2 regions of the Cysteiniphilum sp. GTC20157 genome follow, and region 1 is predicted to be linked to the other one. Evidence: riboswitches for the same ligand, from Rfam matches in the RefSeq annotation. Region 1 holds a riboswitch; the other holds the start of a gene.
The links. A riboswitch is a leader RNA that binds a small molecule or an ion and turns the genes downstream of it on or off. The one in region 1 is predicted to bind cobalamin.
Positions count from the first base shown of each region.

Region 1 (4,367 bases):
CCGCGATAACAATCGCACCGATAAATTGAATAATCGGTGACGATAAGCCATCAAGCATTAACGTTTTGATTTGTTGGCGATAGGTGTAGCTTAGGTTGTGATCAAACTTTTGTAGTTGATATTTTTGCCCACCAAAGACGCGGATTTCTTTGTAATTAATCAAAGCTTCTTCAGCAAAATGTGTCACGGATCCCATTGCTGATTGGGTATTGCGGCTATAATGGCGAAACTTCTTACTAATCCACGTAATAAAAACTGCAAGAAAGGGAGCGACAACAATCACAGTGATCGACAGCTGCCAACTGGTCACCACCATCACAATAATTAGTCCAATCACAAAGGTGCCATCTTGTACCACAGTGATAATCGCTGAACCCGTGGCACTGGTGACCTGATCAACGTTATACAAAAGCTTGGAGAGCAATTTCCCTGATGAGGTTTTATCATAGTAATGTGCTGGCAAATCTAGAAACTTACCAAACATGCGCTTGCGAAAGCGATAAACGACTTGTGCGCCAAGCTTCCCCATAAAAAAAGATGATAAGAAAGAGCCAACGCCACGCAAAGTAAACAATAGTAAAAACACTAAAGCAATACCTTTCAAAAACTCGCCCCCGGTTGGCGTAAACCCTTTATTCAATAACGGTTTAATCAAATACATCGCATAGGCATCACACGCCGAATAGATAATACTGCCAATGACTGAGATAAGTAATAATGGCCATAAGGATCTGACTTCCCATAGTAATCTCTTATACAAACTATAGGTTTTCTTATTCGCATTTTCAGAAACTTGCATATTTTTATCTTTATTTTATTTAAGAAGCCAAATTGTCACAGAGTTTACCTAAATTTACTGATAACATAAAGAATAAGCTTACTTAAGCAGTCATAAACATGAAAACGTATTTAGTCGGTGGCGCTGTCCGCGATCAATTATTAGAGCTCCCAGTCAAAGATAATGATTGGCTTGTGGTTGATGCCAAACAATCAGATATGCTAAAGCTTGGATTTATTCAGGTAGGTAAAAAATTTCCGGTGTTCTTGCATCCTGAAACACATGAGGAATATGCACTAGCACGCACTGAGACAAAAACAGGTCGCGGCTATCAAGCCTTTACATTCAATATTGATGAAGTGTCATTGATTGAAGACTTAAAACGACGAGATCTGACCATTAATGCCATGGCAATCGATGAGAATGGACAATTACACGACCCTTTTAATGGTCAAGAGGATATTAAAAACAAAAAACTCCGCCATGTTAGTGAGGCTTTTTCTGAGGACCCCTTACGTGTGCTGCGTGTTGCCCGCTTTGCTGCCAAGCTTCATTACCTTGGGTTTACCATTGCTGATGAAACGTTGAAACTTATGCAAACCATTATTGCTAATAACGAGCTTGAAGCATTATCTCACGAGCGTATTTTACAGGAGTTTACGCGCGCCTTAGGCACAACAAACTTTGAGATTTTCTTATCAACATTACAACAGCTAGGTGCCTTCAAACACATTCTTAAACCATTACAAACATTACCTATAAGTAGACTTGAGCCATTATTGAATGCTACCAAATTGCAATGTACAAATAACGATATCTTATTTGCTTTATTATTGACGCCTTTAGAAAGCGAGCAGGCACTTTTAGATGTATTAAATGAACTTAAGCCACCAAAAACCACGCAAACACTCTGCCTTAAGGTTTATCGTTATCATCGTTTTTTTAGTCAATTACAACAACATTCCGAAAAAGAAATATTGCAAGCTTTAAAGTCCATTGATGCACTGCGCAATAAATCAGCTTTTAACGATTTTCAGATCGCACTAAGACACCTTTATCACAACGACCCTCATGCGATATCTAATATCTGTTTAGTAGATAAAATTCAGAATAGATTAACAGAATATGATTATGGTTTAGCACTAAAAGATATTCGCAATAAGCAAACAATCGCTAAAACGGTGATGAAGATACAGCTACAGCTAATCAGAGAAACAATCAATAGTAACTTACCAAATTAAGTAGAAATAAAACTTTCGCTTTTCCTCACTAAAAACGATAGAATCCGATCTTATACCGCGCGTAAATTATTTTGCGGTGTTCGGTGTCAAAGAAGTTTTTGATGCCTTTGAGCGATTGAATTGTAGGTAATAGCTTGGACTATTGGCAAAATTCAATCGCTCAAAGGCGCGAGAAATTCAACGACAGAAATGCTGTAAAATGGTTTATGGGCGGTATACACATCGCTAATGGTTTGCGCGAATTTGCGCAACGCAAGAGGGAATCTGGTGTAACTCCAGAGCTGGCCCGCAGCGGTAATTGGAAACGAACGATACACATTGATTCTTACTTTCTGGGAGTCATTGAAATGCACTGATTGAAACAATTGGGAAGCAGTATCTAGTAGGAGTGTAGATGCGTCCATAAGCCCGAATATCTGCCATTGGTTAATGAATTTATATGTTAAAAAAGCTTTCGTGGAACAAAGCGCACATATGGTAGAGATACTTGATATTGGTTAATAAACAACAAACCAATAGCAATACATTTCTTGCTAACTTATGTCCTTCTTCCCGATTGCTCAGTTCAAATTAATCGCGGATAGAGGATAAAAAATGAATGTAAATGTCACCAAACGCTCAGGACGTTTAGAACCTGTTAATCTGGATAAAATTCATCGTGTGATCACATGGGCTGCTGAAGGCTTAGAAAATGTCTCGGTTTCCCAAGTTGAGTTGCAATCACATATTCAGTTGTATGAAGGCATGAAAACAGCTGATATTCAGGCGATTATCATCAAAACCGCTGCTGATTTAATCTCTGAAGAAACCCCAGACTATCAGTATATGGCAGCGCGCTTAGCAATCTTTCATTTACGCAAATTAGCTTATGGCGAATTTGAACCACCGCATTTATATGATCATGTGCAAGCAATGGTTAAAGCAAATAAATACGACATGCATTTACTTGATGACTACACTCGTGCTGAGTTTGAGCAAATGAATACACATATCGATCATTGGCGTGATATGAACTTCACCTATGCTGCGGTGAATCAAATGCAAGGCAAGTATCTGGTGCAAAATCGCGTCACTGGCAAGATTTACGAGACGCCACAAATGCTTTACATGCTTGTCAGTGCTTGTCTATTTTCACAACATGACAAGCAGACACGCATGCAATATGTACTTGATTTTTATGATGCGATTAGTCAATTTAAGTTGTCTTTACCCACCCCAATTATGGCAGGGGTACGCACACCAACACGACAATTTAGCTCATGTGTGTTGATTGATACTGATGATAGTTTAGATTCAATCAATGCTTCTGCATCTGCGATTGTCAAATATGTCTCACAACGCGCTGGCATTGGCATTAATGCCGGCAAAATTCGTGCATTAGGTAGCGAGATTCGCCAAGGCGAAGCGCTACACACTGGCTGCATCCCATTTTATAAATATTTCCAAACCGCAGTGAAATCATGTTCACAAGGGGGTGTGCGTGGTGGAGCGGCTACCTTGTTTTATCCACTGTGGCATTTAGAGGTTGAATCTCTCTTGGTGCTTAAAAATAACCGTGGTGTCGAGGATAACCGCATCCGCCACTTAGACTATGGTGTGCAGATCAACCGTTTGATGTATCAACGATTGATTGAGCAAAAAGATATAACACTATTTAGCCCTAGCGATGTACCGGGTTTATATGATGCTTTTTTTGCTGATCAAAATCAGTTTGAGAAGCTTTATATCACTGCAGAAAACACGCCAAACATCCGCAAAAAAACACTTAAAGCAAATGAGCTTTTCGCACTTGTTATGCAGGAGCGCGCACAAACGGGTCGTATTTATATTCAAAACGTTGATCACTGTAATACGCATTCAGCATTTAATGCACAGCTTGCTCCAATTAAACAATCTAATCTATGCATGGAGATCACTCTCCCTACCAAGCCTTTAGCACATATTTTTGATGACAAAGGTGAAATTGCACTGTGCACTTTATCCGCATTCAATTTAGGAGCACTTGATTCGCTTAATGAACTTGAGTATTTATCGACTTTAATTGTTAGCGCTTTAGATCATCTATTGGATTATCAAAACTATCCGTTAACATCAGCAGAGATTCCCGCAAAAGCGCGTCGTAGTTTAGGTGTAGGTGTTATTAACTTCGCCTATTACTTGGCTAAAAACCATGTTAAATACAGCGATGGCAGTGCCAATAAATTAACACACCAAACCTTTGAAGCTATTCAATATTATCTGCTTAAAGCGTCTAACCAGTTGGCACAAGAGAAAGGTGCTTGTAAATACTTCAATGAAACAAGCTACGCCCAAGGCTTATTACCGATTGATCATTACAAAAAAAGCAT
Region 1 is NZ_AP044698.1:1,968,741-1,973,107, forward strand. Features, by position in the region: gene msbA (lipid A export permease/ATP-binding protein MsbA) at 1-799, opposite strand, end outside; gene ACZ5V8_RS08880 (multifunctional CCA tRNA nucleotidyl transferase/2'3'-cyclic phosphodiesterase/2'nucleotidase/phosphatase) at 898-2,019, shown strand; cobalamin riboswitch at 2,232-2,457, shown strand; gene nrdA (class 1a ribonucleoside-diphosphate reductase subunit alpha) at 2,614-4,367, shown strand, end outside.

Region 2 (4,367 bases), 720 kb from region 1:
TTTTAAGAAACTTTTTACCGGTTTCACGAATATTGTTATAGGTTGAACCAGAAAGAATTTTGGTCAAATGACTTGTAAGTGCACCAACATTCTCAGAAATAGACATTTCATTGTCATTTAATACAACCAAAACATCCGAGTGCATGCCTCCTGCATGGTTTAACGCCTCAAATGCCATACCTGCTGTTAGTGCGCCATCACCAATAATAGCAACGGATTTAGCAGATGATCCTTTCAATTTATCCGCTTCAGCCATACCTAAAGCCGCACCAATGGATGTACTTGAGTGCCCGACACCAAAGCTGTCATAAACACTTTCGCTGCGCTTAGGAAAGCCTGAAATGCCACCGGGCTTTTTAATCGTAATCAACTCATCCGCTCGCCCTGTTATAATCTTGTGTACATAGGTCTGATGCCCGACATCCCATACTAAGTGATCAATCGGTGTGTCATAGACATAATGCAAAGCAATAGTAAGCTCTAATGCTCCCAAGCTACTAGCGAAATGCCCACCTGAGACATCTAAAGTCTCAACAAGAAACGTCCGTATTTCACTAGCAAGACTATTTAATTGATGAATCGAGAGCTTGCGCAAATCGTAAGGCGAATTGATTTTGGATAACAATGGATAATTGGCACGATTTGTTTTTGACATAACAACAAGCAATGTGTCTATTTTAGTTCTGAGGCATAGTATCCTTTACTATGGCAGCTTTCTCAAGCAAAACCCTTAATATTCTTTGCTTTTAATGTTATTAATTCCATAGTCAATCGTGCCTCATGAGCCCCTAGATAGATCACTTAGGCTTCGACTCACGCTCAGCCAACGCAGCACCCCTCACCCGTGCAGCGTAAGCTGCACGAGCAATCCCACAAGGGGCGAGGTAACAAATTCGTGGGCGCATTGAAGCTTATTACAACTAAGTCCCCAAAAAGTTACTTGCCGTTCCCTGAGCGAAGTCGAAGGGAATGTAAAAAAAGTAAAGATATAAATTGGCTTCGACTCACGCTCAGCCAACGTTTGTAATCAATCACATTATTATCGTTCCCTGAGCTGAGTCGAAGGGAAAATAAAAATAAATGCCGTCTTGCCATTTGCACTAAAGCACTCTAATATCACCAGCTGTTAGGTGCGTGTGTTATAAAACACACGTTAAAAGGGAAATTGGTGTAAATCCAATACTGTACCCGCAACGGTAAACCACGGTGTTTTTGAGTATTCAAAATACCGCTTGCAATCATTCACTGGGCAACTGGGAAGAAGCATTTAGGTCAAGTCCGGAAACCTGCCTAATAATAATTCGTTTACGGGGATATAAACAGCAAAGAGGGCTCCATGCAACCATACCGTTTTCGCACATTAAGTGCCATCATACTATTTGCCATCGTTGGGCAACCAATATTTGCTGATCAGACAACTCAAAATGATCATCAAAATGCAAATGATGGTTCAGTGACTCAGTATACATTACCAACTATTGTTATCGACTACAGCAACCACTTAAAAAGTAACCAGCGCAAAACACCAAACACGGCTAACCATACGCTTAGCTCAACCATTAGCGTGTCTCTTATGCCAAATTATGCCAATCAAAGCATTGATCACACCATTGAGCAAAACGCTTGGGTTAACAGCAATAATAATAGTGCGGCAAATCCAAGTTTTTATTTGAAGGGGCAACGCGCTAGTGTGTTATTAAATGGCATCCCTCTGAATCAATTTAACTCACAAGCGCAAAATATTTCGTTAATTCCACAAAACAGCATTAAAAGCATAGAAATCAACCCAACGGCCAGTAGTGTGCTCTACGGCGGCATGGGTCTAGGCGGCACAATCGATATTGAACAGAAATTTATCGCCCAGAACCAATACACTATTGATTTATCTGGTAGCTACCCATTTGGCGTTGGCATTAATGTCTTTATTAATCAGCTATTGAATGATGACAAAACATGGAGTTTGCAGCTTGGCAACAGTAGTCAAAGCATTGATGGTTATCGCGATTACTCACGTAATAACAGCAATAGTGCCTATATTGCGTTAATGCATCAAACCAATACGCAAAAATTCACACTGAACTTTAGTGATAGTTACCAATATTTGCATTTCCCTGGCGCACTAAATCAACAGCAAAGTGATGATAATCCATGGCAAGCAAGTGGTGGCAAGGAAAAATATATTAACCACACCGTTAATACACAGCTTAATTTTGAACAAACACTTGATAAAGAATGGCAGTTTAGCGTCAAATCGCAATATCAACAGCAATGGGCTAACGCTATTTTTGCTGATTCAAACTATTCCTCTAAACAAGGCAGTAGCTTATTTTATTTACGCCCAAGTCTCATATTTGATAATGACTTTGTAAAAAACACATTCGGTAGCGAGTTTAATTATCAAACCTTTAGACAAAGTGCTACCATCGATAATGCGACACAAACCAATATTGCACTTTTTAATCAAAGTGACTTTACATTCAATCGCTATTGGCAAAGCGGTATCGGTGGACGTTTTGAGCATAGCTATACGAAAGGTGACTTTATCTCTAGTAATAACTCTGGTTCACAGGTGATTAATATTGGCGCAGGTGATATTTATCTGCAATACAATTGGAATAAATACTTTAATTCACGCGCTTCAGTTTCATATGCTTACCAGCTACCCTTTATCGATCAGTCTAATCTAACGCCAGGAGCAACACCAAGCTTTGGCTTAAATCCGCAAACGGCATGGATTTATCAGCTTGATAATACCTATAAAAACAATAAGTTGACTCTTAAGAATAGCAGTTACTGGATACTAATTAATAATCAGATTGATTATGATCCAAGTTTCAAAAGTGATAGCACACCTTTTGGAGCAAATATTAATCTACCGCCCACGCAAACGATTGGTAATTTATTCGCGCTTGATTACGCGTGGCTGTCGAGCTTAAGACTTGGCGGTAGTTTTGCTTTTAATTTAAATACGTTTAGATCCGGTTTTTTTGAGGATAGCAATAAAATTAACGTTGATATTAGCAACAATCAAGTCCCAGGACAGCCGCCTGTTACCGCTGAAATACACACACATTGGCAACTCAATGACAAGCTTTCATTTTGGCTACAAGAACAATATTATAGTAAAAGCTATGCTTATGGTGATTACACCAATACCCTTGCCAAGCAAAGTGGTTATTTCCTTACTAATCTTGGTGCCAAATATCAATTAACGCATTGGCAGTTTAATTTTAATATTTACAACCTATTTAATAAGTTCTATTACAATTATGTCTCAACCTATAATTTAAAAGATCTTAGCTATTATCCGGCTGACGGCATTGTGGCAATGCTTAATATTCAATATCAGTTTTAATTCCTTATGATGAAGCGTGCAACCCTGCTTTCATTGTTTTTGCATATAAGTGTTATCTTATTCATTGCTCTTTTATGCACGCTTGCCAAATATATTAACAACATACCTCAAAAGACGATTGATATTGCACTCACTAAAGAGAGTATCCCCGCACATATTGTTTATCTTAGCCAAAGCAAAGTAAGTGCTAACATTCCAAATAGTGTAACGAATATTAAACCAGCAACCGCTCAAATGAACATTTCAAAATCAACATCAAAAACAGCTTATACGCCGCTGACAACACATAACGCAAAACTTAAAATTGACAATAACCCACCAAAACAAATACAACCACTACATCGCGAAAACAAGAAGATTGAATCAACCAACTCATCAACTCAGTCGAGTAATAAAGATCATCATGTCATTGAGCTAAATACAACCTCAGCCACCTCTGCTTTTAGTAGCGCCGAAGAAATAAACAATATCATGTCAGAATTGCAAACTGCTTTAAGTAACTATCTTGCCAAACAACCAGCACCTGATCAATCCATCAGCGTGGTGATCACACTAACAATTAATGATAAAGGTACATTAGAAAAAATAAGTTTTTCCCCACCAGCACCTAAAGTTTTGCAAAATCTTTTAATTAATTTCTTGCAATCGCAAAATTATACACACAAACTTTTATTACCTCATAGTATTGATATTAATATTCCTTTGGAATTAATCGCTGCGTCTTCCAATTAAATATCAATCATTCCCTGAGAAAATAAGAACTCTTTTCAAATTATTGACCGTTCCCTGAGCCTGTCGAAGGGAGTATAAAGAAGATAAAGACTAAAATTGGCTTCGACTAACGCTCAGCCAGCGCTTGTAGCCACTCAGATTATCCACCGTTCCCTGAGCTTGTCGAAGGGAATATCAAACATAAAGAGGCAGCAAATTCGTAGGGGCGTATTGCATACGCCCTTTAGATTAAACCGCGCCCCACTCAGTTATTTTCGCTATTTAACAAATCATTTAACAG
Region 2 is NZ_AP044698.1:1,249,730-1,254,096, reverse strand. Features, by position in the region: gene dxs (1-deoxy-D-xylulose-5-phosphate synthase) at 1-655, opposite strand, end outside; cobalamin riboswitch at 1,112-1,308, shown strand; gene ACZ5V8_RS05725 (TonB-dependent receptor) at 1,337-3,355, shown strand; gene ACZ5V8_RS05720 (hypothetical protein) at 3,362-4,087, shown strand; gene ACZ5V8_RS05715 (carboxymuconolactone decarboxylase family protein) at 4,332-4,367, opposite strand, start outside.
Region 2: linked by a shared signal. The riboswitch ahead of ACZ5V8_RS05725 (TonB-dependent receptor) and the one ahead of nrdA (class 1a ribonucleoside-diphosphate reductase subunit alpha) in region 1 are both predicted to bind cobalamin.